One region of the Brenneria goodwinii genome, then DNA from elsewhere that is predicted to be linked to it. Evidence: predicted binding sites of a transcription regulator. Region 1 holds the regulator's gene; each other region holds the start of a gene.
The links. The regulator PurR, encoded in region 1, represses purine synthesis genes. The targets are predictions, from matches to a motif close to CANGCAAACGTTTGCNTG.
Positions count from the first base shown of each region.

Region 2: the regulator PurR is predicted to act here: its motif matches at 4,264-4,281, upstream of tusA (sulfurtransferase TusA).
Region 3: the regulator PurR is predicted to act here: its motif matches at 1,885-1,902, upstream of purM (phosphoribosylformylglycinamidine cyclo-ligase).
Region 4: the regulator PurR is predicted to act here: its motif matches at 3,874-3,891, upstream of serA (phosphoglycerate dehydrogenase).

Region 1 covers NZ_CP014137.1:1,461,047-1,468,489, reverse strand. The annotation lists gene gloA (lactoylglutathione lyase) at 168-575, shown strand; gene rnt (ribonuclease T) at 793-1,464, shown strand; gene grxD (monothiol glutaredoxin 4) at 1,559-1,909, opposite strand; gene ACN28R_RS06615 (C40 family peptidase) at 2,331-3,173, shown strand; gene cydH (cytochrome bd-I oxidase subunit CydH) at 3,253-3,342, opposite strand; gene purR (HTH-type transcriptional repressor PurR) at 3,718-4,749, shown strand; gene cfa (cyclopropane fatty acyl phospholipid synthase) at 5,095-6,255, shown strand; gene ACN28R_RS06595 (riboflavin synthase) at 6,310-6,945, opposite strand; gene ACN28R_RS06590 (MATE family efflux transporter) at 7,375-7,443, shown strand, end outside.
Region 2 covers NZ_CP014137.1:3,991,320-3,998,762, forward strand. The annotation lists gene pfkA (6-phosphofructokinase) at 1-133, opposite strand, end outside; gene fieF (CDF family cation-efflux transporter FieF) at 410-1,312, opposite strand; gene ACN28R_RS17760 (sugar transporter) at 1,354-2,544, opposite strand; gene ACN28R_RS17765 (DcrB family lipoprotein) at 2,744-3,310, opposite strand; gene ACN28R_RS17770 (7-cyano-7-deazaguanine/7-aminomethyl-7-deazaguanine transporter) at 3,460-4,137, opposite strand; gene tusA (sulfurtransferase TusA) at 4,352-4,597, shown strand; gene ACN28R_RS17780 (zinc/cadmium/mercury/lead-transporting ATPase) at 4,659-6,956, opposite strand; gene ACN28R_RS17785 (lysoplasmalogenase) at 7,048-7,443, opposite strand, start outside.
Region 3 covers NZ_CP014137.1:2,807,715-2,815,157, reverse strand. The annotation lists gene purN (phosphoribosylglycinamide formyltransferase) at 129-767, opposite strand; gene purM (phosphoribosylformylglycinamidine cyclo-ligase) at 767-1,804, opposite strand; gene upp (uracil phosphoribosyltransferase) at 2,194-2,820, shown strand; gene uraA (uracil permease) at 3,038-4,330, shown strand; gene hda (DnaA inactivator Hda) at 4,402-5,118, shown strand; gene arsC (arsenate reductase (glutaredoxin)) at 5,137-5,493, opposite strand; gene bepA (beta-barrel assembly-enhancing protease) at 5,514-6,977, opposite strand; gene bcp (thioredoxin-dependent thiol peroxidase) at 7,330-7,443, opposite strand, start outside.
Region 4 covers NZ_CP014137.1:5,096,963-5,104,405, reverse strand. The annotation lists gene ettA (energy-dependent translational throttle protein EttA) at 1-1,335, shown strand, start outside; gene ACN28R_RS22675 (zinc-binding alcohol dehydrogenase family protein) at 1,517-2,518, shown strand; gene serA (phosphoglycerate dehydrogenase) at 2,560-3,792, opposite strand; gene rpiA (ribose-5-phosphate isomerase RpiA) at 4,091-4,747, opposite strand; gene ACN28R_RS22660 (S24 family peptidase) at 5,202-6,014, opposite strand; gene ACN28R_RS22655 (helix-turn-helix domain-containing protein) at 6,132-6,404, shown strand; gene ACN28R_RS22650 (transposase domain-containing protein) at 6,401-7,443, shown strand, end outside.

The sequences.
Region 1 (7,443 bases):
AGTTAATGTTTAAGCGCAAGCCTTATGGTAATGGCACAAATAGTCTGACTGATATTTATACTGGTAATAACTTGGACTCAGTATATCTACAACGTTATAATTCCATTCTGTTAACTTTTTCCACCATGTTTGCCGTTAACCACAGTAGCCAATGAGGAAATGAAATTATGCGCCTACTCCACACCATGCTGCGCGTCGGCGATTTACAACGCGCTATCGACTTCTATACCAACGTGTTAGGTATGCGTCTGTTGCGTACCAGTGAAAACGCCGAATATAAATACACGCTGGCATTCGTCGGTTATACCGAAGAAAGTGAAGGAGCAGTCATCGAATTAACTTATAACTGGGGCGTCGATAGTTACGATCTGGGGAATGCCTACGGTCATATCGCGCTGGCAGTCGATGATGTTGCCGCGACTTGCGATAGCATCCGCAAAGCCGGGGGGAAAGTGACCCGCGAAGCAGGCCCGGTGAAAGGCGGCACAACAATCATCGCATTTGTTGAAGATCCAGATGGCTATAAAATTGAACTGATTGAAAAATCGCAGTCCGGTCAAGGGCTCGGAAATTAATAGCGTTGAGTGTCCAGACCGATGCCGGTCAGCACGGATATCATGAAAAACACGGCGTTGAAGCAGCACAACAACGCTCCACGCCGTGGTTAAACCGGATACCGCTATCCAGGCGGCGATGAGCGGGTTACAAACGTCCGTCTTTTCTCCGCATACTGCATCTCCCGTCAAAATTTGCCATAATGCGCGCTGCATTTTGCTAAAGATTAAGAGACTAATGGCTGATAAAAATGACCTGAACGCCCTGAGCGGTCGTTTCCGTGGGTTTTACCCGGTGGTGATAGATGTTGAAACTGCCGGGTTTAATGCTAAAACCGATGCGTTACTGGAAGTCGCGGCGATAACATTAAAAATGGACGCTGATGGTTGGTTACAGCCAGATGAAACTTTACATTTTCACGTTGAGCCGTTCGAGGGCGCAATATTGGAACCCGCGGCCCTGGCGTTTAACGGCATCGATCCCAACAATCCGTTACGCGGCGCGATCAGCGAATATGAAGCGCTGCATGAAATTTTTAAAGTGGTGCGTAAGGGATTAAAAGAACAGGGCTGTAACCGGGCCATTATCGTGGCGCATAACGCAACGTTTGATCATAGTTTTATGATGGCCGCGGCCGAACGCTGCAGCTTAAAACGTAATCCTTTCCATCCTTTCGCCACGTTTGATACCGCAGCCCTGAGCGGGCTGGTTCTGGGTCAGACCGTGCTGGCGAAAGCCTGTATCACGGCCGGTATCGATTTTGACTCCAGTCAGGCGCACTCCGCGCTTTACGATACCAAGCAGACCGCGCTGCTATTTTGCGAGCTGGTTAACCGCTGGAAACGGATGGGCGGATGGCCGATCGCCATTGATGAAAATCAATCAGAAAAAACATCTGCCGCAGGGTAAATCGGGCTAAAAAGAGAGAGGGTGACTTACGCCACCCTCTTTTATTTTGCAGAAACAGTTAATTACCTGCCTGTATGCAAATGCATTCCCCTGCTTATTTCTGGTCTTCCTGCTGGGATTTATATTTTTCCGCCGTTTCTTTGATCAGTTGCTGCAATTCGCCGCGCTGATACATTTCAATGACGATGTCGCAGCCGCCGACCAGCTCGCCATCGACCCACAGTTGGGGGAACGTCGGCCAGTTGGCATACTTAGGCAACTCGGCGCGGATATCCGGATTCTGTAGGATATCGACATAGGCAAAACGTTCGCCACAAGCAGACAACGCCTGTACTGCCTGTGCGGAAAACCCGCAGCTTGGCAATTTAGGTGAACCTTTCATATACAGCAGAATCGGGTTTTCAGCGATCTGGCGCTGAATTTTTTCAATTGTCGTTGTCGTCATTCTCTTGCTTCCTCAAACCTATAGGATGGCTAACGTCATGTTCATTAACCATGAGCATCTATCAGATGTGCCATTACAGCGCTATCCACTCCATTACATTGTAGCGAGGGCGGCGGCCACAAAAAAACGCCATTTTTTGTGTGGATATAATTTCACCCTACCATAGATTATGGTTGATTAAACTCACAACAAAAACCGCTGGGAAATCCAGCGAAAATTGTCGGGAGACGTTTTTTGACGTCGCACCAGAGATAATCCGTAAGGCAGGCGGTCCAGGATGGCTCGCCGTAAAAAAATCGCCATTAACTTTTTTTCACTATTTTGTATGAATAAAGAGGCCGAACCCACTTTTTTATAATGCCGTTTTCGGGAATACTGTGCGCACTTAGTGATTTAATGACGATGTTCGATCACAGGAATCATGCGTTTATTTACTACTCTCTTCATATTATTTTTCAGTAACCTATTCCTGAATCTAGCGCAGGCGGCGCCTCACACGCCGAATTTATCGCCACGAAAGGCCAGTGTGAATAGCGTACCTGATGGAAATCATAAAAAAACCAAGCAAACGAAGAAGAGTCCCTCAAAATCGCCGACACCGGTAAAAAACAAACAAACAGCGGCCAACAAAACGAACTCCCCCACTAAAATTAAAATACTCCACGTCGCTAAGCGTAAGCCAGAACCCGCGCTATCGAGAACCAAGAGCAGCACGCCGGCGTTAGTTAAGCGGAATCTAATCAAGCGACATGCAGAAAATGATTCCAGACAGGCTGCCGTACATACCAAAGCCAAACCGGGTCTGAAAGGCGAAGCAGAAAAAGGCTTAACGCTGAGCGAAGCGCACAAAAAACGTTATCAGCATGCCAAATTGACGGCGATGAATAAACTGATGGGCCAAGTGGGCAAACCTTATCACTGGGGAGGCTCATCGCCCTTCACCGGATTTGACTGCAGCGGCTTGGTTTATTACGCCTACAAAGACGTGGTGAAAATTTCCATCCCCCGCACCGCCAACGAAATGTATCATCTGCGCGACGCCGCGCCGATTAAGAAGAGTGAATTGGAAAGCGGAGATTTGGTGTTTTTCCGCATCAACAACCGCGGCGCCGCCGACCATGTAGGCGTTTATCTGGGTGACGGCAAATTTATTCAGTCGCCGCGAACAGGCTCGGATATTCGCATCAGCAAACTGAGTGAAGATTATTGGCAGGATCATTACGTCGGCGCGCGCCGCGTCGTTACCCCGCAAACTATTCGCTGAAACCCGTATAAGCGATTCGGGCGCGTTTAAACGCGCCCGAACAGGTGATGACGTAAACCGTCGAGCGGTTCAACGCCGATTAATTCATTACCGCCACAAAGCTAAACACAATAATCATTACCAACGCACCAACAGTGGCGAACAGCGACAACTTCAGGTCAGTATCCATAAGCGTTTCCTTTGTGCACTCGCGTTATCAGAAAAAACAGCAACCGTCTTTGTAATCCCAAGCATACGCTGGGCTAAAACAATATACTGTATAACTGTAGCAATTCTTCCATAGTCCGGCGGCAAAAACGCATACCGCTGTATCACTAATAGTATAAATTACCGCTTCCACTTTCGTGTCAAATCGGACAAAATCCGCTGTTTGATGCCACGCTGCGTATTGGTCGAAAAAAGTCAGCCTTGTCCCTTTAGGTATAACATTCGGCATTCTCCTTCTGAAATTCTGTTTTTTTACATAGAAAGAGAACTTTAAACGTAGGCAAACGATTAACAATATACTTACGACTGCAACGAGTCGGTTAGGAGTCATTTTTACATGGCAACGATCAAAGATGTGGCAAAACGTGCTGGCGTTTCGACCACAACCGTATCACACGTGATCAACAAAACACGTTTCGTCGCCGAAGAAACCAAGGCTGCCGTAAAGGCGGCCATTAAAGAGTTACACTATTCACCCAGCGCCGTCGCCCGCAGCCTCAAAGTGAATCACACCAAATCCATTGGCCTGCTGGCAACGTCCAGTGAAGCGCCCTACTTCGCTGAAATCATCGAAGCCGTTGAAAATAGTTGCTACGCCAAGGGTTACACGCTGATTTTGTGCAATTCGCATAACGATATCGATAAACAACGCGCCTGCCTTTCCATGCTGGCGCAAAAGCGTGTCGATGGGCTGCTGGTGATGTGTGCGGAATATCCTCCCCAATTGCTCGCTATGCTGGAAGACTATCGCAGCATTCCCATGGTGGTTATGGATTGGGGACAGGCGCACAGCGATTTTACCGACACCATCATTGATAACGCCTTTGAAGGCGGTTATATGGCGGGCCGTTACCTTATCGAACGCGGTCACCGGGATATCGGCGTCATCCACGGCATACTGGAGCGAAATACCGGCAGCGGGCGCTATCTTGGCTTTCTAAAAGCGCTGAGCGATGCCGATATTCAAATCCATGACGAATGGGTCGTTCGGGGAGATTTTGAGCCTGAATCCGGCTACAAAGCGATGCAGCAAATTCTGGCGCAGAAACACCGGCCTACGGCGGTTTTTTGCGGTGGGGATATTATGGCCATGGGCGCGATTTGCGCCGCGGATGAGCTGGGACTGCGCGTTCCCCAAGATATCTCGGTAATCGGATATGACAATGTTCGTCATGCCCGGTTCTTCACTCCCGCGCTGACCACCATCCACCAGCCCAAAGAGCGTCTGGGTCAATCGGCCCTGGCGATGCTGCTGGACCGTATCACCAGTAAACGTGAAGACGCGCAGGTCATTGAGGTGCACCCTACTCTGATTGAGCGCCGCTCCGTTGCCGACGGCCCATTTCGCGATTACCGGCGTTATTCCTAAATACCCGCAGCGCTTATACCCCGCAGAAACCAACATATCTCTAATGCTGCTTCAGCCAATTTATACTTGTACCCAGGCTGAAGCAGTCATAAACTAATTTACGGCTTTAAACGACAACAACCATATTTATCACTATCCTTTAGTGTTAAACGCATACGGGACGTGCGTGTTTATTTTAAGGATGAGTGCCCCTACGTATTTGCGTACCGGCTTTTTTCTCTTCATTTTCCTCTTGTCATTCAGAGGGTAGACGATGGGTTATACCCACCGATACCGTTAATGGGTAAAAAATTGTCTATGCTTTCCTTGCAGTTTTCACCTTAAGCAGCAAGGTAGGGAGAAATTATGAGTTCATCATGTGTAGAGGATGTAGAAGACCTGGGGAGTCACGCCAGCTCCTGGTTTCAAATTGTCCGCGAAATGCTGGACATGGCCGATATCAAAATCAACGGTTCGCGCCCTTTTGATATTAAGGTTAAAAACCCTGATTTTTTTAAACGCGTATTGCGTGAAGGCTCATTGGGATTAGGTGAAAGTTACATGGATGGCTGGTGGGAATGCGAAAAGCTGGATATGTTTTTTCATCGCATATTACGAGCCGGTCTGGATAAAAAAGTTCCTCATCACTTGAAAGACATTGCGCGCGTTATCGCCGCAAGGCTAATTAACCTGCAATCCAAAAGACGAGCCTGGATTGTCGGCAAAGAGCACTATGATCTAGGCAACGACCTATTTTCACTGATGCTGGATCCCTACATGCAATACTCTTGCGGTTATTGGAAACAGGCATCCACCCTGGAGCAGGCGCAGGAAGACAAACTGCAGATGATCTGCGAAAAACTCCAGTTGAAACCCGGAATGAAACTGCTGGATATTGGCTGCGGCTGGGGCGGATTGGCTGAATTCGCCGCTCGCCATTACGGCGTATCCGTCAGCGGTGTGACGATTTCCAAAGAGCAGCAAAAATTAGCACAGCAACGCTGCAAGGATCTGGATGTCACCATATTACTGCAGGACTACCGCGATCTGGATTTACAATTTGATCGGATTGTTTCCGTCGGGATGTTCGAACATGTCGGGCCGAAAAATTACGATACCTATTTCCGCATCGTAAATAAGAACCTTAAGCCAGACGGATTATTTTTATTGCATACCATCGGCGCGCAAAAAACCGACTCCGAAGTTGATCCCTGGATCAACAAATACATTTTCCCTAACGGTTGCGTTCCCTCCGTCCTGCACATCGCTCACGCCAGCGAGCCTTATATGGTGATGGAGGACTGGCACAATTTTGGCGCCGACTACGATCGCACCCTGATGGCATGGTACGAACGTTTTCAGCAGCATTGGCCGGAGCTTTCCGATCGCTACTCCGCGCGTTTCCGCCGTATGTTCAGCTACTACCTTAATGCCTGCGCCGGCGCTTTCCGAGCCAGGAATATCCAGCTATGGCAAGTCCTATTCAGTAAGGATGGTATCGAAGGGGGATTACGCGTTCCACGCTAATCGTTTTTTGATATCAGACCGCCCGGGAATCTTTCCCGGGCGGTTTTTAACCGGTTATTCTTCGCTGTCCGAACCGTTAACCTGCTGGCTGGCTAATACCCGCTCCACCGTATCCACCACGGCCTGAGTCTGCGGATCGATTTCGATATTCACCCGCTGCCCCAGCTTCTTCTGCCCCAACGTGGTACGATTTAACGTCTCGGGGATCAGATGCACGCAGAAGCGGCTACGGGTGACTTCACCGATTGTCAGGCTAATGCCATCGATCCCGATAAACCCTTTATGTAATACATACTTCATCAAAGACTCATCCGACAGACGGAACCAGATCTGGTGATTATTTTCTGAAACCAGAATCTTTACCACTTCCGCCGTGCAGATAATATGACCGGACATAACATGCCCGCCAATCTCATCGCCAAACTTCGCCGCCCGCTCAAGGTTCACGCAATCGCCCTCGGTGATATCCCCCAAATTGGTCAACCGAAGCGTTTCTTTCATCAGGTCAAAACTGACGCGATCGCCATCTACTGACGTTACCGTCAGGCAACAGCCATTATTGGCCACCGAAGCGCCTGGCACTAATCCCGGCAATAACTCTGGCGGCAATTGAACAACGTGGGTGCGAAAATTTACTTTTTCATCAATAGACACCACCGGCGCAGTGCCTTGAACAATACCGGTAAACATGCGGCTCGCCTCTCAAAGAATGACGTAAATGAAATGAGTGCTAAGCGATAAGATCACGACTCATTGCTGTATCATGCAGTGTGCCCCATATTTAGATGAAAACCAAACCTGATTGCGGAAACGCGCCTCGGCAAAAACCTGATTAATAAAACTTGTGGCGATAATTTAATCGCGGAAACAAATGGCGGTATTTATTTCTGCGACAGTTCTATTTATTTCGAACTTTATCTAAAACTGATTTATAGTTAGCGCTTTCTAATTTTTATCATCAAAACAGGATATTTTATCGTCAATATCCTACAACGACTCAACTGCGTTTGCTTTACCTTTCCACAGGCTGATTTACTGCTAACAAGTCGTTACAATAGCTTGCGTTTATCCTGTTTAATTCCCTGGCTATCCTATTTAGTCAATCCAAGGTAGGTGTTTGTGCAAAAGTATCTGTCAGAAGCGCGAAAATTATTAGCGCTCGCTATCCCCGTCATTATTGCGCAAGTG
Region 2 (7,443 bases), 2.5 Mb from region 1:
ACCCCAGATAGCCATCATAAATGCCGAAAACTTCCAACCCTTCCGTCAGCGCAGTACGTACCACACCACGAATTGCCGCATTCATGCCGGGTGCATCGCCACCACTCGTCAATACTCCGATTCTTTTAATCATGACAACCTCTGGACTTGTAGATGTAAATTCGCAGGATTCTTCTATCAAAAATTGACTGCCGTTTGTTTTACCGTTCGTCTTTCAGGCGCCGGCGGTATGGCCGCGGACTGAAATCTACTGGTTAGTATCGACAGGATCCCTCTAATTTTTAATAAAGGCATATTATAACAAATACCCACTGCTGAATTGATTCAGGTCAGACTAAATTGCGCAATAATTTTTATCGTCGGCCGGGTCGAGATAAAACGGCTAAAACCACGCCATGCAAACGCCAACCTATTCATTCAACATTCCCCGCAGCGCTTCCGGCACCGCCGAGACCGGATCCTGATGGATAAGAATATCGGAATCTGGAAATTTTTTGAGTAATGCTTGTTCAATATCATCGGCAATCTGATGCGACTGTACCAGGGGCAGCGCGTCATCCATCTCCAGATGAAGTTGAATAAACCGGGTCGGTCCTGATCGGCGGGTGCGTAAATCGTGCGCGCCTTTGATACCCGGCCACCCCGAAATAATGTTGACGATAGCCTTGCGTTCTTCATCCGGCAACGCGCGATCCAGCAGAGACTGCACGGCTTCGTATCCCATACGCAATGCACTGTACAGAATATAAACACCGATGCCCAGCGCAAACAAGGCATCCGCACGAGTCACCCCGTACCAGCTTAAGACTAATGCAACCAGAATCGCCCCATTCATCAGAAGATCTGACTGATAATGCAGCATATCCGCCCGTACGGCCTGGCTATATGTATGTTTCACCACCCAGCGTTGAAACGTCACCAGCAACAGGGTGGCCAGTAAAGCAATAACCGTCACCCAGATCCCCACCTCCGGCGCATTCAGCGTCTGAGGTGTCATCATATGCTGTAACCCGGTTAAAATAAGAAACAACGCCGAGCCTGAAATAAACATACTCTGGGCCAGAGCGGCCAGCGATTCAGCCTTCCCATGCCCAAAAGCATGTTTGGTGTCCGCGGGCTGTAGCGAATAGCGCACCACCAGAAGATTCACCAGCGATGCGGCGATGTCGACCAGAGAGTCCACCAAGGATGCCAGCAGGCTCACCGAACCGGTGTACCACCAGGCAAACAGTTTCATAATAAACAGCAGAAGCGCTACGATCGTCGCGCTAACCGCCGCCATGGTGACAAGACGCGTATATTGTGCGTTCATAACGCTCCTAATGTTAGCCCAAAACAATCCATTGTTTAGAGTTACTCATTCATCGCAGTGTTATTTAAATCCTGAGCATAGCGTCTGAAAATAAAAATACACCATCCCAGCGCAATCACGCCTAATGCCGCACCGATAAAACCGATATCCGACAGGCTCATGTGCGTAATAACCTTATTACCCAACAGCGCGCCGCCGCCGATACCGATATTGTAAATACCGGAAAGCAGGGACATCGCGACGTCGGTTGCATCGGGCGCCAGCGTCATGACTTTGACCTGCGTACCCAGCCCTATCGCCATAATCGAAGCTCCCCAGACGCAACAAAGCAACGACAGGGATATTTGATTGAAAGAAGACGGCAACAGCAACAGCAGGCACAGGGGCAACAGCGCTATGGACACGGTCAAAAAGCCCGCGGGATACTTACTGCTATACTGGCTGAATAGTATGCTGCCGATGATCCCGGCTCCGCCGAACAGCAGCAGCAGCGCGGTAATAAAGTCTCCGCTCATCATCGCCACGTCCTGAACAAAAGGTTCGATGTAGCTGTAGGCCGTAAAATGCGCGGTAATAACCACTACCGTTAAACCATAAACACAAAGCAGAGCAGGACGTTTAAACAATTCAGGCAGGCTCTTAAACGATCCGGCATGGCTGCTAGGCAACAGAGGCAGCTGTTTCATCATGACCAGCATAATTATGCAGGCCAAAAGACCGATAATCGAAAACGTGATACGCCATCCTAGATACTGGCCGATCAAGCGGCCCAAAGGCAGCCCCAGCACCATCGCCAGCGCGGTTCCCGTAGCCAGCAAACTCAACGCCTGCGCCTTCTTGCCCGCCGGCGCCAGACGAACGGCCAAAGATGCCGTGATCGACCAAAAAATCGCGTGAGACAGGGCGACGCCGATGCGGGCGATCACCAACACGCCAAAATTCCATGCCACGCCGGATAACAGATTGCTGACGGCAAACAGGATAAACACCTTAATCAACAGGCTTTTACGCTCCATCTTACTGGTAAGCAACATACAAGGCAGCGACATAGCCCCCACCACCCAGGCGTAAATGGTGATGATCAGTCCTACCTGGGCAGCGCTCATGGAAAAGCTGACTGCGATATCGGATAAAAGCGCAACGGGGACAAATTCGGCGGTGTTGAAAATGAAAGCTGCCAGAGCAAGGGTGATAACACGCAACCATGCAGTCGATCGGGGAGAACGAGTCATATATTGATATCAAAAGTTAAAATGATGGAAAAATGCGAAAATCAACTCTACTAGGAGGGGATTACGCGAGGCATCAATACTGCCGGGAGAGTATAGCGCTGAGATGTCAAATCTGTAATCAAGATCCCATTTTTTTCTAACTTACAAATAACCTCCCGAACGTGATATCAGCGCACGGGAAGTTTTATGCTCTGACGGACTATTTCAGCTTCAGCGTACTAATAATATTTTCCGCTTCGCTCTGGGCCTGCTGCTGGTTATCCGCCGGCAGCGTAATTTGCAACGTCAACAGACGCTCGTCCACCTTACCAAGCACAATGGATGAGTAGGCTTGCTGCCCGCTGCTGGTAATAATGCTATCCAACTGCTGCAATTTCTGTCCATCCACATCGATGGTTTTGTTGGTCACCACCTGAAGATTGGCGTCACGCGTGCGCTGCTGATCTTCCAGACGCTGCGCCAACACGGATAACGATTCCGTGGTGTTATCCCCCAGAATCACGATCACCGCTTTTTGCCCGTTTTCGTTAGCGTAAATGTGCATATTGTTGGCCTGAGTACCCAGTTTACCGCTTTGGTCACGCATATCCGCAGGCAGGGTAAAGGCGATTTTGCCGGACATCAGTTCAATAGCCACGCCCGCTGAGGCCTCAGCCGCCGGTTTATCCTGTGCTGGAGTCGTCGCGCTATCTTCCGTTTTGCCGTCACAGGCGGCAAGCATGACAACCAACAGACTCATTCCGAGGTATTTCACTACATTCGGCATTAGGGGTTCCCTTTCTTTTTTGAAGCAGATGAAGATATTATCGCACGCTATTCTACAAGTAAAAACAAGCGGTTTGTTGTCACAAACCATAAATCCAGGCGTGTAGCGCAGCAGCATTTTGCCGCCGAATTCGGGCGGCGAAACAGGGCCTAGCGGCGGTTTTCAGCGGATAGATACGGCATATCGGGCTGTTGCTCGCTCAAGCGCTTCAACACCATGTTCAGCATCACGCCATACATCGGCAAGAAGAAGAGCATGCTTATCAATAGTTTAAAAGTATAGTCCACCATGGCTATTTCAACCCAATTGGCGGACATAAAAGGATCGGTGCTGCGATAAAACGCAATAAAGAAAAAGGCCAGCGTATCGCTGAGATTTCCAAACAGCGTCGAAACGGTAGGCGCGACCCACCAGGCGTTACGCTGTCGCAGGCGGTTAAAGACATGAACATCCAGAATCTGCCCCAATACATACGCCATAAAGCTGGCGCTGGCGATGCGGGCAACCACGATATTGACCTGTCCCAATGCGCTGAACGACTGCCATTGCCCCTGATAGAACAGGACGGACACCAGATAAGAAACCAACAGCGCGGGCACCATAACGGTCAAAATAATGCGGCGGGCCAACGGCGCGCCGAAAATCCGCACGGTCAGATCGGTAGCCAGAAAAATAAACGGAAAGGTAAAAGCGCCCCAGGTGGTATGAAAACCGAAAATCGACACCGGAAGCTGTACCAGATAATTACTGGATGTAATGATCAGGATATGAAATAGCGAAAGCCATACCAGCGCCGTCAGCCGCTGTTGGGGGGTAAATCGAAACATAATATGTGACCTTTTTGGTTATTGGGGTGAGGGAACCCAAGAAACATCTTGCCTGACATAGCCGCACGTTTGGTGCATGCGCGGCGCATGATACGCATTTATCCCGACAATGCAATGGCTGTTTTTTAGGCAAACGTTGTCGTCGCTTGCGCCTATAAATCCCCAGCGTAAACTAAGGGAGCTTTTTATTACTCCCTAATCACAGAGAACGTTGATGACCGATCCTTTTGCCAATCCCGATAAAACCCTTGATGCGCAGGGACTACGTTGCCCCGAACCCGTGATGATGGTGCGCAAGACGGTACGCCAAATGGAACCCGGACAGACCTTGTTGATTCTGGCTGACGATCCCGCGACAACCCGTGATATTCCCGGATTTTGCCGTTATATGGATCATCACCTGCTGGCGCAGGTGACCGAGCAACTCCCCTATCGTTATTTACTGCGTAAAGGCGGCTAATGCCGGCGAAGGGGAGGATTGAGCTCAGAACCAGAGGCTTCGTCAACGCTCGGCCGACTAGCTACTCATCCCGTTTTTTAAGCAACCGCAGGGCGTTGGCGGTGACCAGCGCCGTGGCGCCGGAATCCGCCAGTACCGCCAGCCACAGGCCGGTAATGCCCATTACGCTGGTGATCAGAAACAGCGCCTTCAGCCCCAGCGCAATGGTGATATTCTGACGGATATTGCGCTGTGTGGCGCGCGACAGCCGGATCATCATCGCCAATCCGTTCAGACGACTGTGGGTTAACGCGGCATCCGCGGTTTCCAGCGCCACATCCGTTCCATTGCCCATCGCAATACCGATGGTCGCCGCCTTCATCGCCGGAGCATCATTAATACCGTCGCCCACCATCGCCGTGGGTTGCCGCCGATTAAGCTCGCTGAGCGCCGTTACTTTATCCGCAGGCAGCAAACCGGCCTGGTAATCAATCCCCAACTCGCCCGCTATCGCCGCCGCGGCGCGGGGATTGTCTCCCGTCAGCATTACGCAGCGTATATTCATGGTCTGTAATGCATCCAGCGCGCTTCTGGCATCGTTGCGCAGCGTGTCGCGCAGGGCCAGCAGCCCCATCACGCGGCTGTCTTCATGCACAATCACTACCGTTTTCCCTTCGCTTTCCAACACCCCGACACGTTGTCGCCAGTCGTCATCCAGCGTATCCGCGGGCAGCTTGGCCGGAGAGCTGGCTTGAAGGCGCTTGCCGGCGATCGTCCCCTCTACGCCGATCCCCGCCAGCGTTCGGCGATTGTCCGCAACGGGCAAAAACGCACTCACTTCTTTCGCGCGTTGCACGATGGCTTTAGCCAGCGGATGGGATGAACCGGACTCTATGGCGGCGGTACGCGTCAACAGCGCGGTTTCGCTAATGCCGGCCGCCGGTAAAATATCCGTAACCTGCGGTTTCCCCTCGGTTAAAGTACCGGTTTTATCAAAGGCCACGGCGCGCACGCTCCCCAGCGATTCCAGCGCGGCCCCGCCTTTAATCAGCGCCCCCTGACGGGTAGCCGCCGCAAGGCCGGACGTAATCGCCGCCGGGGTGGAAATCACCAGCGCGCAGGGACAGCCGATCAGCAATAGCGTCAATCCGCGATAAGTCCATTCCTGCCAGGGCTGGGCCAACAACAAAGGCGGGATCAGCATCACCAGTAAAGACAACAGCATAATGGCGGGCGTGTAGTAGCGGCTGAAGCGATCGAGGAAACGCTCGATCGGCGCGCGGCGTTCTTCCGCTTCCTCTATCAATTGCAGAATGCGATCAATGGCGCTATTCCCCGGCTGCGACACCACGCGTAACTGTACTACCCGGTCAACGCACAGACAGCCCGCCGCCACCTTATCACCCGCGCCCCGTTCAACCGGCACCGATTCTCCGGTCAACGCGCTTTCATCGAAACTGGCGTCAGCGGACAACAGCTCGGCATCGGCCGGCAAACGGCCGCCGGGCGCGACCTCAATCACATCGCCGGGAGATAAATCGGCAACCGGCACGCTGAGACGCCGACCATTGCGGATTACCGTCGCCTCTTCAGGCAGCAGCGACATCAGCGCGGCAACACCCCGCCGGGCACGGCTGGACGCATAAGACTCCAACTGTTCGCCCAGCATAAAAAGCAGCAGGACCACGGCGGCTTCCGTGGTGGCGCCAATCAGCAGCGCCCCGATAGAGGCCACGCTCATCAATGTTTCAATCGCGAAGGGCGTGCCGGAGCGAATAAGCCGAACCGCTTTTTTCACAACAGGAATGAGCCCCACCATGGTGGTGGCGATAAAAGCGATTTGTCCGCCGGACTCACTCACCAGTGAGAGACCCCAGCTTACCGCCGCCAACAAGGTAAAAAGAATCAAGAAACCATATTCATGGATAAAACGACGAGAATCAGGAGAAAGTGGCGCTTGTGGGGCGAGATCCCGCAGGGTAAAACCGACCTGTTGAACCGCGTATAGCACCTGTGGGCGAACATCGCTGCGGGCATCGACAACCAGCTTTTCAGTGGCGAACAGCACTTTGGCCTGTTCTATCCCGGTAAGATTTCTTACTGCATTTTCAACTTTACGTGCACAGTTGGGACAATCCATCCCACTGATTTTCCAGCTAAAACGACGGCATAACGCCGGTCGGTCGCCGTCGGGATCGTCGGAATCGGCATTATCGCCGCTCTCCGCTTGATTTTGATCCGGCTCCCTGCCGGTATTGGCAATGGCGCTCGGCGCATGTTTCACGGCGCAACAGCTTTTTTCAGCACGTGATGAATGACGGGCATGTTCATGGCTGCAGGCTGATTTTACAATGCCGTGATGATGCTGATGAGAATGCATAGCTTCCTCCTGTATGGGTGATAATAATTCTCATCAGAAACTTTACACCGTCATTTCAGGCCAATCCAGCATTTCACATACCGGGCCGCTACTAAAAATACAACGAACGAACGATTAAGAAATGCCCGCCGAAATAGCACGCCGCCACAATGGCCTGATGAGCGCGAAAATTGATGCGATAGTGGTTGATAAACCAGGCCGCGTGGGCGATAAACAGCAGCGCGCTGCCTGCCAGCAGCGAGAAGTTATAATCCGTCCCAAGGGCGAAATAGCGTTCGCCGGCGACCCAAACCATCAGGGTCGTCATGATGATGAATGCACAGGCCGGCCAACGCTGGGTATCCAGCCGGCTCCAGATGGTCGCGATCAGGATGGCGGCCAGAATGATAAGCGCCAACGCCAGCGGCCAGAAAAATACGAGCGTCATCTGGCTGGTGAAAAAGCTTATGGTATAAAGCAAATGAGAGAGAAAATAAGCGCCGAAAGC
Region 3 (7,443 bases), 1.3 Mb from region 1:
GGTTATCGGAACGGATTCAGAGGGGTTGTTGATAGCGGGTGATATTGCTCAAGGTTGTCAGCGATGTTATGCATATCCCGGATGTCGTCATCACAATCCGGGATGGTTATCGTGAATACGAATGAAGGTTATTCTGCGGCATATCCTTGAGGAGGAATACGCACGCCATCCAGCCAGGCTTCATTTTCCCGCATTTTTAAGCGGCCGGAAAGGAACCAACTGACCACCAGGGGATAAATGGTGTGCTCTTGTACATGAACGCGTTGTTTCAGGCTTTCTTCGGTGTCATTGGTGAATACCGGTACTTTGGCCTGCAGGATCAACGGGCCGCCATCCAGTTCGTCCGTCACAAAATGTACGGATGTGCCATGCACGCCGTCGCCGTTGCTCAATGCCTGGCTATGGGTGTGCAATCCAGGGTATTTGGGCAACAGGGACGGGTGGATATTGAGCATCTTACCGGAGAACTGCGCCACAAACTCAGGGCTGAGAATTCGCATATATCCCGCCAGAACAATGAGCGCCGGTTCATACTGTTCGATTTCCTGCGCCAGCGCCGCATCATAAGCGGCGCGGTCGGCGAAATCCTCCGGGTTAATGACATGGGCCGGTATCTCCGCCTCTTGCGCGCGCTGTAAACCGTAGGCTTCAGGATTGTTGCTAAAGACCGCTGCTATCTCACCGTTAATACGGCCGCGCTTGCAGGCGTCTATCAATGCCTGCAAGTTGCTTCCTTGACCCGATATCAGGATAACAAAGTTTTTCATTAGCTAATGACCACTGCGTCTCCGGCGTCAGTTTGGTTAATCACGCCGATTTTCCATGCGGTTTCGCCACTGCTGTTTAACAATGCGATGGCTTCGTCTGCCTGTTCGGCTGGCAGTGCGACAATCATACCAACGCCGCAGTTGAATGTGCGATACATTTCGCGCCGGCTGACGTTGCCCGCCTGTTGCAGCCAGTTGAATACCGCCGGCCACTGCCAGCTTGATTCATCAATCGTTGCCTGCATGCCTTCCGGCAGTACGCGCGGAATGTTTTCCCAGAAGCCGCCGCCCGTCAGATGGCAAATAGCGTGCACGTCAATTTTTTCAATCAGCGACAGAATCGATTTAACGTAGATTTTTGTCGGCGCCAGCAGATGGTCGGCCAACGGCTTGCCTTCCAGTGCGACCTGAGCCGGATCGGTCTTGCTGACTTCCAGAATTTTGCGCACCAGCGAATAGCCGTTTGAGTGCGGGCCGCTGGCGGCCAGGGCAACCAGCACGTCGCCCGCCTGTACCTTACTGCCGTCGATGATTTCAGATTTTTCAACCACGCCGACGCAGAAGCCGGCAACGTCATAATCTTCGCCGTGATACATGCCCGGCATTTCCGCCGTTTCGCCGCCAACCAGCGCGCAGCCTGATTGTTTACAGCCTTCGGCGATGCCTGCGATTACGCTGGCGGCCGTATCAACATCCAGTTTTCCGGTGGCGTAGTAATCCAGGAAGAATAAGGGTTCGGCCCCTTGCACGACCAGATCGTTGACGCACATGGCGACCAGATCGATGCCAATGGTGTCATGCCGTTTGAGATCCATAGCCAGACGCAGCTTGGTGCCGACTCCGTCAGTGCCGGAAACCAGAATGGGTTCACGGTATTTTTGCGGTAAGGCGCATAAGGCGCCGAAACCACCCAGACCACCCATAACTTCAGGGCGGCGGGTTTGTTTCACTACACCTTTGATACGGTCTACCAATGCATTACCCGCATCAATATCCACGCCTGCGTCTTTATAGCTGAGAGAGGTTTTGTCGGTCACTACGGAGTCCCCACGGAGGTTACAATTTGTGGTTAAAAACAGTGTCGGTTAAAAAATGGAGCGCGCTAATTCTAACAGCGCGAGCAAACGTTTGCGAGCGATGAGTCACCGGGTTTCCATTTTTCCTTATCCCGCGCAATTTCCCTTATCGGTTGATCTGGATCAGGCTTAACCGTATGTTACTCGTTCAAAAAAGCGGTATAATCCGGCGATTTTTTTATGGCTAGCGTCCAGCCGCCGCCCTGCGGGCCGTCACGTTGTGACGTTAAAAACGCTCGTGGTGTTTTTACGGCAGGCTACCCCGCCGGCTGCCCTGCGAGCCTCCGCAAGCGGAGTTTAAAAACGCGCCAGGCGTTTTTTTGACCGTCCACTGTCTAGGGAGAATACTGATGAAGATCGTCGAGGTGAAACACCCGCTCGTCAAACATAAACTTGGTCTGATGCGTGAGAACGATATTAGTACCAAGCGTTTTCGTGAGCTGGCTTCCGAAGTGGGAAGTTTATTGACCTATGAGGCAACCGCCGGTTTAGAGACGGAGAAAGTCACCATTGAAGGCTGGTGCGGTCCGGTTGAAGTCGATCAAATCAAAGGCAAAAAAATTACCGTTGTGCCTATTCTGCGCGCGGGATTAGGGATGATGGAAGGCGTGCTGGAAAATGTTCCCAGCGCCCGTATCAGCGTGGTTGGCATCTATCGTAACGAAGAAACGCTGGAGCCGGTGCCGTATTTCCAAAAGCTCGTTTCTAATATTAATGAACGTATGGCGCTGGTGGTTGACCCGATGCTGGCAACCGGCGGCTCGATGATCGCCACTATCGATCTGCTGAAAAAAGCAGGCTGTCAGAGCATCAAGGTGTTGGTCCTGGTTGCCGCGCCGGAAGGGATTGCCGCGCTGGAGAAAGCGCATCCGGATATCGAGCTCTACACCGCGGCGATTGATAAAGGTCTTAATGAGCATGGCTATATCATGCCGGGCCTGGGCGACGCGGGCGATAAAATATTTGGTACTAAATAACAGGTAAGCCGGCTTAATCAGTCGGCTTTTTTATGGCGGCCATTCCTGCCCGCCACTCTTGGGGCCGCCGCTTGCGGCGTTTTCGGCGGCGGTCCACAGCCATAACAGCATCTTCCTGCCTGAAATATGCGCTTTGGGCGAGTTGGGTGCGGCTGTAATAACAGGTGCGGACATCATGCCGCACACGATAAATAGCCATTTTACCGAGGATACAAAGATGACTCGTCGCGCCATCGGGGTAAGTGAACGTCCCCCCTTGCTGCAAACCATTCCGCTGAGTTTCCAACATCTGTTTGCGATGTTCGGCGCCACCGTGCTGGTCCCTATTCTGTTCAAAATTAACCCGGCTACCGTGTTGTTATTCAACGGCATTGGCACTTTGCTCTATTTATTTATCTGTAAAGGCAAGATCCCTGCCTATCTGGGATCCAGTTTTGCGTTTATTTCGCCGGTGTTGCTGCTGTTGCCTCTGGGGTACGAGGTGGCGCTGGGCGGATTTATTGTCTGCGGCTTCCTGTTCTGTCTGGTGGCGCTGATCGTCAAGAAAGCGGGAACGGGATGGCTGGACGTGATATTCCCGCCCGCGGCGATGGGGGCGATTGTTGCCGTTATCGGCCTGGAACTGGCCGGCGTGGCGGCGGGGATGGCCGGTTTGCTGCCTGCCGACGGCGCCTCTGTCGATACGTCGGCGGTGACGATTTCACTGGTGACGCTGGCGGTAACGATTTTGGGCTCGGTGCTATTTCGTGGCTTTCTGGCGATTATCCCGATTCTTATCGGGGTTTTGGCCGGTTATGCGCTGTCATTCGCCATGGGCGCCGTGGATCTGACGCCTATCGCGCAGGCGCACTGGTTTGCGTTGCCGACATTTTATACCCCGCGTTTTGAATGGTTCGCCATTCTGACCATTCTGCCGGCGGTGCTGGTGGTGATCGCCGAACATGTCGGGCATCTGGTCGTTACCGCTAATATCGTAAAGAAAGATTTGATGCGTGATCCGGGGCTGCATCGTTCCCTGTTCGCCAACGGTGTTTCCACCATGCTGTCGGGTTTCTTCGGCTCCACACCGAACACCACCTACGGTGAAAATATCGGCGTACTGGCGATTACCAAGGTATACAGCACCTGGGTGATCGGCGGCGCGGCGGTCCTCGCCATTCTGTTGTCCTGCGTCGGTAAGCTGGCGGCCGCTATTCAGGCCATTCCGGTTCCGGTTATGGGCGGCGTATCGCTGTTGCTGTATGGGGTGATTGGCGCGTCCGGCATCCGTGTTCTGATTGAGTCCAAAGTGGATTACAACAAGGCGCAAAACCTGATTTTGACCTCCGTTATCCTGATTATTGGCGTCAGCGGCGCGAAGGTGCATCTGGGCGCGGCCGAACTGAAAGGGATGGCGCTGGCGACGGTGGTGGGGATCGGCATGAGCCTGCTGTTTAAGGTGATTAGCCTGTTCCGCGCTGAAGAAGTGATTCTTGATGCGCCCGAGACAGAAGAGTCCGCCCGGCGCTGAGGCCGGCTATTGGCAACGGGCTCAACAGAGCCCGGTTTCTGTGATAGACTCAATCCGTTTCCCTGCCTGTCTTGCTTGAGGTTATTCTGAACACGCCGGCACAGCTTTCATTGCCACTTTATTTACCGGATGACGAAACGTTTTCCAGTTTCTATCCGGGAGAAAACGCATCGCTTCTCGCCGCTATTACCGCGGCTCTGCGTCAGGAACACGGAAGCTATATTTACTTCTGGTCGCGGGAAGGGGGCGGGCGTAGTCACCTGCTACATGCGGCATGCGCTGATTTATCCCATCATGGTCAGGCGGTCGGTTATGTCCCGCTCGATAAACGCGCCTATTTCGTCCCGGAAGTGCTGGATGGTATGGAGCAACTGGCGCTGGTGTGTATTGATAACATTGAATCCATCGCGGGTGACGAAGCCTGGGAAATGGCGATGTTTAATCTGTATAACCGCATTCAGGAAACCGGACGCACCCGTTTGCTGATCACCGGCGATCGTCCTCCCCGTCAGCTCAATCTGCGTTTGCCCGATCTCTCTTCCCGGCTGGACTGGGGGCAGATTTATAAACTTCAGCCGTTGTCGGATGAAGAAAAGGGCGAGGCATTGCAACTGCGGGCGAAACTGCGCGGGTTCGAATTACCGGAGGACGTCAGCCGTTTTCTGCTCAAACGTCTGGATCGTGAAATGCGTACCCTATTCATGACGCTGGATCAGCTCGATCACGCCTCCATCACCGCCCAGCGCAAGCTGACCATTCCCTTCGTAAAAGAGATCCTCGGGCTGTAGTCGCAGGCGCTTGCCCTGTTACAGAATCTGCAACACCTGTTCCGGCGGACGGCCGATACGCGCCTGTTGACCGGCCACCACGATGGGGCGTTCAATCAATTTGGGATGGTCGACCATCGCCTGAATAAGCTGCGCCTCGGTCAGTGTTTCATCCGCCAGATTGAGCTCTCGGTAAATCTCTTCCTTGCGGCGCATCAGATCGCGCGCGCTGCTCAGCCCTAGCTGATGAATCAAGCGGGTCAGGGTATCGGCATCGGGCGGCGTTTCCAGATACAGCACCACCTGGGGCGTAACGCCGTGCTGTTTCAGCAGCGCCAATGTTTCCCGGCTTTTTGAACAGCGCGGATTGTGGTAAATCGTGACATTCTTGGTCATCAGGGGCTTCCTTTATTCCATCAGGATTTCTGATACTGACGAAAACGTTGTTGAAGCTGGCGTAGCTGGTCGATACGGGCGTCGTAGCGCGCCTGTTCCAAACTGCCAAGTTTTACCAGCGAACTGGCGTTGCTCAGTAACCGGATCGATTGATCGAGATTTCCGGTCAGTGCCAGGCTTTCCGCCCGGGCGGATAATTCTTCCGCGCGAGCGCCTTGCGCGGCGGAAGCCTGCGCCAGCAAATCCCAACCGTTGGGGTCGTCAGGGTGGGCGTAGGTGTAGCGGTAGAGGATTTTGCTCGCGGCGGCAGGCTGTTTCCCCTCGACATAGGCGTTTGCCAAATTGAGCTGAAGCACGGGGTTGGTTTGTAAGCCCGATGCTTTCTCCAGCCGTGCGATAGCCTGTGCCGCGCGATTTTGTCCTAAATCGATATCGGTCATTAAATCCAGGAACCACGGATTGTTAGGGGCGTTATTCAGCAAGGGTTGCAATACGTTGCGCGCGTCATCGTATTTTTTGGCCTGATAAAAGCGGATCGCCTCGCCGTATTTGGCGGCCAACTGTTCGCGGACATTTCCCTTCGCCCAGGTATTCAGCAAATCATCGCTCAGCGGTCGCTCCGCTGTACCATACATGCCGAAGGTGCGCACTTTGGCAAACAGGAAATCCTGGGAGGACTGAACCGGCGTGGAGCGCATCTGGTTTGCTCGGTTGCGCGCATCGGACAACCGACTTTCCGGCAAGGGGTGAGTCAGCAATATTTCTGGCGGCTTGGATGAATATCGTGACTGATCGGCCAGTTTTTGCAGGAAATTCGGCATGGCCTGCGGATCGAAGCCGGCGCGTTGCAACACCTGAATACCGATGCGATCCGCTTCCTGCTCATTGGCCTGGGTGAAGGTAATCAGCCCTTGCTGGCTTCCTGCTATCGTGCCGCTCAGTGCCGCCATCCCCAACTGCGGGTTGGCCATCGCCAGCAGAATGGAACCCAGCGCGCCGACCCAGGTCAACGGCGCATTCCGCTGTTGCGACTCCATGGTACGCGCCAGGTGGCGCTGCGTAACGTGCGAGATTTCATGCGCCAATACCGAAGCCAGCTCGCTTTCGTTGTCCGCATAGTAAAACAGCGACGAGTGCAGGACGACATTACCGCCAAAGAAGGCAAAGGCGTTGATGTCGTCATTGTGAATCAGGAAGAAGTGAAAGGGGGTGCGTACAGAATTGGCCTGTTTGACCAGCCGGTTGCCTAATTGGTTGATGTAATTGGATAGCAGCGGATCGTTGATTAACGGCGCGCCGGAACGCAATTGGCGGACATAAAAATCGCCCATGGCCACTTCCTGATTGATGCTAAGCGTATTGCCGGCCGTGGTGCCGATCTCTGGCAGTTGATCCTGGATCTCGGCCTGGACAGGAAGCATATTACTGGTCAATAACGCCCCCGTCAGGACGGCGATGACCGTTTTTCTTAACCGGCTAGACATAACGGAAGATAACCTTATCAACATCTATCCCCTTCATCTTTCAAGCTGCATCGGTGTTGGCTTCCCTTATATTACTCGCCCCATCTCTGAGCCTTGCCCCTGCGGGCTGCGCTTAGATCCGCTGCGGGCGGATTTGTCATTCGGCCGCCGCCTTGATGCAACTCGAAATCTATTGGGTATATATATGGAGGATTCTATTAACCATCTTAGCCAGCGCGGGCGCACAAAGAAATATTTATACGGGAAAATCGTGGGGCAGGCCGGGAATATCCTTCTTCTGACGCTCAGGCTGGCGATGGTATGTACCGACATCTTGTGCAAGATGCCGGCGAGATGACTAAAAACGGGCGACTCAGGCCGTTTTCAGGTACTCCAGGACGATATCATGGTGATTGCTGGTTTTAAAATCATCAAACACCTTGATGACTTTGCCATTTTCATCAAGCAGAAAGCTGATGCGATGAAT
Region 4 (7,443 bases), 1.7 Mb from region 1:
GCCGAACCCGATGCCGATTTCGACAAACTGGCCGCCGAGCAGGGCAAACTGGAAGAGATCATCCAGGCCCATGACGGCCATAACCTGAACAACCAGCTGGAGCGCGCGGCGGACGCCCTGCGCCTACCGGATTGGGATGCCAAGGTCGCCACCCTCTCCGGCGGTGAACGTCGCCGCGTCGCACTGTGCCGTCTGCTGTTGGAAAAACCGGACATGTTGCTGCTTGATGAACCAACCAACCACCTGGATGCCGAATCCGTGGCCTGGCTGGAACGTTTCCTGCACGATTTCGAAGGCACCGTGGTCGCCATCACCCACGACCGTTATTTCCTTGATAACGTGGCGGGCTGGATCCTGGAACTGGACCGTGGCGAAGGCATTCCCTGGGAAGGCAACTATTCTTCCTGGCTGGAGCAGAAAGATCAGCGCCTGGCGCAGGAAGCCTCTGCCGAAGCGGCGCGCCGTAAATCCATCGAGAAAGAGCTGGAGTGGGTTCGTCAGGGGACCAAAGGCCGTCAGTCCAAAGGCAAGGCGCGTCTGGCCCGCTTTGAAGAGCTTAACAACACGGAATACCAGAAACGCAACGAAACCAACGAACTGTTTATTCCGCCCGGTCCGCGCCTCGGCGATAAGGTCATTGAAGTCGCTAACCTGAGCAAATCCTATGGCGATCGCCAGTTGATCGACGGCCTGTCCTTCTCCGTACCGAAAGGGGCGATTGTCGGGATCATCGGCCCGAACGGCGCGGGTAAATCAACCCTGTTCCGTATGATGTCCGGTCAGGAACAGCCCGATTCAGGCACCATCACGCTGGGCGATACCGTGCAGTTGGCCTCCGTCGATCAGTTCCGCGACAGTATGGACAACAGCAAAACCGTGTGGGAAGAGGTGTCCGGCGGGCAGGATATCATGCGTATCGGCAACACCGAGATGCCAAGCCGCGCCTATGTGGGCCGTTTCAACTTCAAAGGGGTCGATCAAGGCAAACGCGTGGGCGAACTGTCCGGCGGCGAGCGTGGCCGTCTGCATCTGGCTAAGCTGCTGCAAGTGGGAGGCAACGTTCTGCTGCTTGATGAACCGACCAACGACCTGGATATCGAAACGCTGCGCGCCCTGGAAAACGCCCTGCTGGAGTTCCCCGGCTGCGCCATGGTCATTTCCCATGACCGCTGGTTCCTGGACCGCATCGCCACCCACATTCTGGATTACCAGGATGAGGGCAAAGTGGAATTCTTTGAAGGCAACTTCACCGAGTACGAAGAGTACAAAAAACGGACGCTCGGTGCCGACGCGCTTGAACCGCATCGCATCAAATACAAAAAGATGTCCAAGTAACGCCGAACGGGCCCGCCAACGCGGGCCGATTCACATGTCCGGGCCAGGTCGATATCAGTCCGAAAACCAGCTCAATCACCTCGCCAACCACGACTGTTTATCTTATCAATCCCATGACGCCGTTCTACACTGTGTACAAGAAAGAAGACATCTACGGCAATAAACAACAAGAGGCGCCAACATGACCGTTCATGCAATAGCTGTTGATCCCCAACATCCTGAAAATTTCATCAGCATCACGCCGGAGATCCCTGAGCCAGGTGAATATGATCTTCTGGTTGAGGTGAAGGCCGTTTCCGTTAACCCGGTAGATACCAAAGTACACGCCGGCCTGTGCAAAAATGGTTTACATCAGCCGCGCATCCTCGGCTGGGACGCCAGCGGCGTAGTGCTGAAAACCGGCAGCGCCGTCAGCAATTTCAACGTGGGCGACGAAGTATGGTATGCCGGCGACATTACCCGCCCCGGCAGTAATAGCACGCAGCAGTTGATCGACGCCCGCATCGTGGCGCATAAGCCATCATCGCTGGATTGGCCGCAGGCAGCGGCATTGCCGCTCACCTCGCTTACCGCGTGGGAAGGTCTGTTTGAGCATTTGAAAATCCAGCAGGCCGATAGCGAAAAAACACTGCTGATCATCGGCGGGGCCGGCGGCGTCGGTTCACTGGCGATTTCGCTGGCCGCCTTGCGCAGCCCGGTAAAAATCATTGCCACCGCATCGCAGCCCGATTCGGCGCAATGGTGCCGTCAGCGGGGCGCGCACCTGGTCGTGGATTACCGTAATCTGGTTGAAGCGCTGAAAAAAGAAGGTATCAGCCAGGTGGATTACATTTTCTGCCTGAATGATACCGACGGTCATTGGGAGGCAATCAGCAAGCTGATCGCCCCGCTGGGACACGTTTGCACTATCGTGGAAAATCAGCATCCGCTCGATCAAGATACCCTGAAGCTTAAAAGCGCCGCCCTACATTGGGAGTTTATGTTTACCCGCAGTATGTTTACCACGCCCGATATCGCTCAGCAGGGTAAAATTCTGCAGCAGGTCGCGCAGTTGGTCGATGCGGGAGAGTTACAGGGAACGGCGAGTGAAATCTTGCAGGGACTGAGCGTCGAGACGCTACGGCAGGCTCATCATAAAGTGCTGGCAGGCCACATGCGCGGCAAGGTGGTTATCGCTTTCTGATGGAAAACACCAGCCCCGAACAGGGGCTGGTTAACGCGATATCAGTACAACAAGCGGGCACGGATGGTGCCTGGGATCGCCTTCATCAGTTGCAGCGCCGTATGCGCGCCGTCAGTTTCAACATCAATAACCACATAACCAATCTCAGCGGACGTCTGCAGATACTGCGCCGCAATATTGATACCCTGTTCGGCAAAAATGTGGTTAATCTGAGTCAATACGCCCGGACGGTTTTCGTGAATGTGCAGCAGGCGGCTGGCACGTTCACTATGGGTCGGCAGCGAAACTTCGGGGAAGTTGACCGCAGACAACGTGGAACCATTGTCCGAGTATTTAACCAGTTTCCCGGCGACTTCATCACCGATATTTTCCTGAGCTTCCTGCGTTGACCCACCGATATGCGGCGTCAAAAGCACGTTATCAAATTCGCATAGCGGAGACTGGAACGGCTCGCTGTTGGATGCCGGCTCTTTGGGGAAAACGTCAATCGCCGCGCCGACGATATGTTTGCTGGACAGCGCATCGCACAGCGCGGGAATATCCACCACCGTACCGCGTGACGCGTTGATCAGGATTGAACCCGGCTTCATCAGCGCCAGCTCTTCCGCGCCCATCATATTCTGGGTGTTATCCGTTTCCGGAACATGCAGGCTGACCACATCACTCATGTTCAACAGATCGGAAAGATGACGAACCTGTTGCGCATTTCCCAGCGGCAGCTTGCTTTCGATATCGTAGAAATAAACGTGCATCCCCACGCTTTCAGCCAGGATGCCCAACTGAGTACCGATATGGCCGTAACCAATGATGCCCAGCTTCTTGCCGCGAGCCTCATAGGAACCGGCGGCCAGTTTGTTCCAAACGCCGCGGTGCGCCCTGGCATTCGCAGCCGGAATACCGCGCAGCATAAGCAGCATTTCACCGAGCACCATTTCGGCTACGGAACGAGTGTTGGAAAAAGGCGCATTGAATACCGGAATACCGCGTTTTGTCGCGGACGGTAACTCAACCTGATTCGTACCGATACAAAAACAACCGACCGCAATCAACTTTTCAGCGGCGGCAAAAACTTCTTCTGTCAGATGTGTACGAGAACGAATACCAATGAAATGGGCATCACGGATGGATTCTTTCAACGCTTCCGGTTCCAATGCGCCTTTATGGTATTCAATATTGGTGTAACCGGCGGCACGCAGATTGTCCAACGCGCTCTGATGCACACCTTCAACTAACAGAAACTTAATTTTATCTTTTTCTAGTGATACCTTTGCCATTTCCCGACCTTATTTTCAGACTTCAGATACGACCGTTTGCTAAACAGTCTCTGTCAACATAACAAAAATTACGCGGTCAGCAATACAAACGATTGCCTACCCCATATTGCGCGTTAGCGACGCACGCAAAATTTCTGGCAAAAAATGTTGCCAAACAGACCCATCGCCATATTGACGATATAAAAAATAAGAAAAAGTGATATTAAGTACCAAAAATGAGCTGTTAACAGTTCAAGGAATTTTACACGAAAAATTTTCAGGCGCGGCAATCGGCGCGCGCCCGGGACTAACGATAACCTTACTTGACCGTTTTCACGCCTTCCGGCGTTCCCACCAGCGCGACATCCGCGCCGCGGTTGGCAAACAGCCCTACGGTCACGACACCGGCAATGCCATTGATATGGTTCTCGACGGCTACCGCATCCATAATGTTCAAATTGTGGACATCGAGAATAATATTGCCGTTATCAGTGATTACCCCCTGGCGATATTCCGGTTGTCCGCCCATTTTCGCCAGCTCGCGGGCAACGTAAGATCGGGCCATCGGAATAACCTCAACCGGCAGCGGAAACCTGCCCAGCACATCAACCTGTTTTGACGCATCAACAATGCAAATGAATTGACGGGCGATGGCGGCAATGATTTTTTCACGGGTCAGCGCCGCGCCGCCGCCTTTTATCATTTGCATATGCCCGTTTATTTCATCCGCGCCATCGACATAAACATCCAGCGAGTCCACCTCGTTGCAGTCAAAAACCGCGATGCCCAGGCTTTTCAGTTTTGCCGTAGAGGCATCGGAACTGGATACCGCACCTTGAATCTGGTGCTTGATCGAACCCAGCGCATCGATAAAATGAGCGGCTGTCGAGCCAGTCCCTACCCCAACAATGGTATCGGGACGAACATAGTCAAGCGCCGCCCAGCCAACTGCTTTCTTCAGTTCATCTTGTGTCATAGTCTGTTCCAGCCGGTAGATACGAAAGAACGAAAATATGAGGATATTATATACCCAATAGGCGCTAGCGCCCATTGTTACGCGGCGGCCGGGACGCCACTTTCATTCCAGCGCGGTCAGCGCGGCGATAAGATGGGCATGGCCCTGGTTATTGATGGCGGGGAAGTGTTGTAAAAAGGCACGGCGGCATGATCCATGCCGTTCGTTCAGGGAGCAAAATAGCGGGTGTTATGGGTCAGTAAGAATGAAAAAGAGAAATAAGGGAATTGGCGGAATTTTTCGGGAACTCGCGGGATCCGGTAAGCCGCTTGGCTCAAGGGGTTAACGAAAACATAGCCCGATTATAGCGGGAAAAATCAGGGAAAAGAGAAAATGAGAAAAAAATGCGGAGCTGGAAAATTGTTCGTTTAGTTTGATAAATCCAGTAATCCGCTTTTGCGAGTTTAAACCGCGTTTAAATCCCTACATCTTTTGAAATGTGAACCACCTGGCCTATCACTTCAAAGTTTGCCATATCCTCACGTTTGATCTCGATAGGAGGATAAACAGCTTTGTTGTCGCTAATCAGTAACCATGCCCCAGGTTGAACCTGTACGCGCTTAGCCCATAACGTATCATCTTGTCGGATGACGTAGATATGTCCGTCTACAGGCTTTGTTAGCGCTGTGTTCACTACTAGCGTGTCATTGTTGGAAATTGTCGGTTCCATCGAATCGCCTTTCGCCCATACCAGCAACAAGTCTTTTTCATTAAACCCTCGGTAGGATAACCACTTGCGGCGAAACGCCAGATGACGGCAAGGCTGGCGTTCATCCAATGCTGACGTCCCATTACCCGTTGAAACCTGGACATCATACCCCGGTATTAATGCGAACTCATCTAAAAAATCAGTAAGCGAATATTCAACATGTTTTTGATAATTATTATCTTTTCCCGCTGAATAATTTACATCATTCTCTTTGCACTCGCCGTGGGATGACTCCTTGCTCAACAAGTATTGAATAGTTTGCAGCGGTAAGACTGATGCGTGATATACCGTCGCTTTCGTCCCTTCCTTTCTCCTTTTCAACGATGGCTTATCAGCCGTTGCCTTACTTAATAGGTCACGTGCCCTACGGGCAGTCGTAGGTACATCTGGTAATCCAGCTATATCGGAAGCACTAACCCACGGATTCTTTAATTTCTCGCTGAGATTCACCTCGGGCGTCCTTTTGCTGTCACCAAAAAGGGACGCGACGTCCTTTTCAATGTCTATCGTCTTTTTCACAGCTTGATCCTTGTCATGTACGGGATGAAAACCAAATAAACAAAAAGACGAAACGGACGTTTTTGGGTTGACATGCGTCCCTTTTGTCCCTATCGTCTTATTACTAGGTTTTATGATATGGAGTTATTACTAGTGATTAACTTAATAGCATCGCAGAAAAATCTTTCAGATGGAAGTGATTGGCATAGGGCTGACGTCCTTTCCGCTCTTAAAAAGCGTGGAACGTCTCTAGCCCAGGTGTCCAGAAGTGCCGGTTTAAACTCTAGAACGCTGGGTAATGCGTTTTATCGTCCGTATCCCAAAGCGGAACAGTTGATTGCGGAGGCGCTTGGTGTCCAGCCTGAAGAAATTTGGCCCAGCCGCTATCTCAGAAAACTGAAGGCGGGATGATAATCATGGAATGGTTTAGCGCTAATGAATTAGCTGGTATGGCTGGTATGCCATCAACGGCCAGAAGAACCAGAGATACTTTGGAACGTTTGGTTAAGTCCAATCCTGAGTTGTGCCGGAAACGTGAAGGTACTAAGGCTCTGGAATATCATTTTAGCTGCCTACCATCCTATACCCGCGCCGCCGTTATGAAGCATTCGGGTGTGGTAAACATAGGTGGCCATTCCTATGAAATAAAAAAAGTTAATGAGGACACATATTGCCGCGAAGTCCTTTGGCATCGTTGGGAGTCCGCAACTGAGAAGCAACGTCAGGCTGCGCAGAAGAAAACCGAAGCGGTAATGGCCGTGGCGGCGTTGATCGACACTAACGTAGATGTTGTTACCGCGTTCGATGCTGTTGCCGAAACGCATGATGCATCAGTTGCTTCCGTGCGTCGCTGGTACTACACCGCGCGTAAGTTTGCGCGTGAAGACTGGGTTGCGTCGCTATTGGGGCAGTATGGCCATAACATCGAAACCCGCCGTAAGAAAGAAGCAGATTGCGATCCGAAGGCGTGGGACTTCTTTCTAGCTGATTATCTGCGCCCGGAACGTCCAGCGCTTAGAACGGTATATGCACGTCTGGAAGACGCTGCAAAAGCCAACGCCTGGGTGATTCCAAGCCTGTCGTCTATGCGCCGCAAGCTAGAGCGCGAAATACCGGTTGAACAGCGGGTGCTGTTGCGTGAGGGCGAACACGCCGCCATGCGTCTCTTTCCTTGTCAGGAACGTACCGTTGCCGATATTGCCGCCATGGAATGGGTGAACGGCGATGGTTATCAGCATAACGTGTTTGTGAAATGGTTTAACGGTGAAGTTTTGCGGCCAAAAACATGGATTTGGCAGGATATTCGTACCCGAAAGATTCTGGCATGGCGTACAGACGTCAGCGAAAACAGCGATTCGATCCGCCTGTCTCTGTCTGACATGATTGAACGCTATGGCATTCCACGCCAGCTCACAATCGATAACACGATGGCGGCGGCAAACAAATGGAC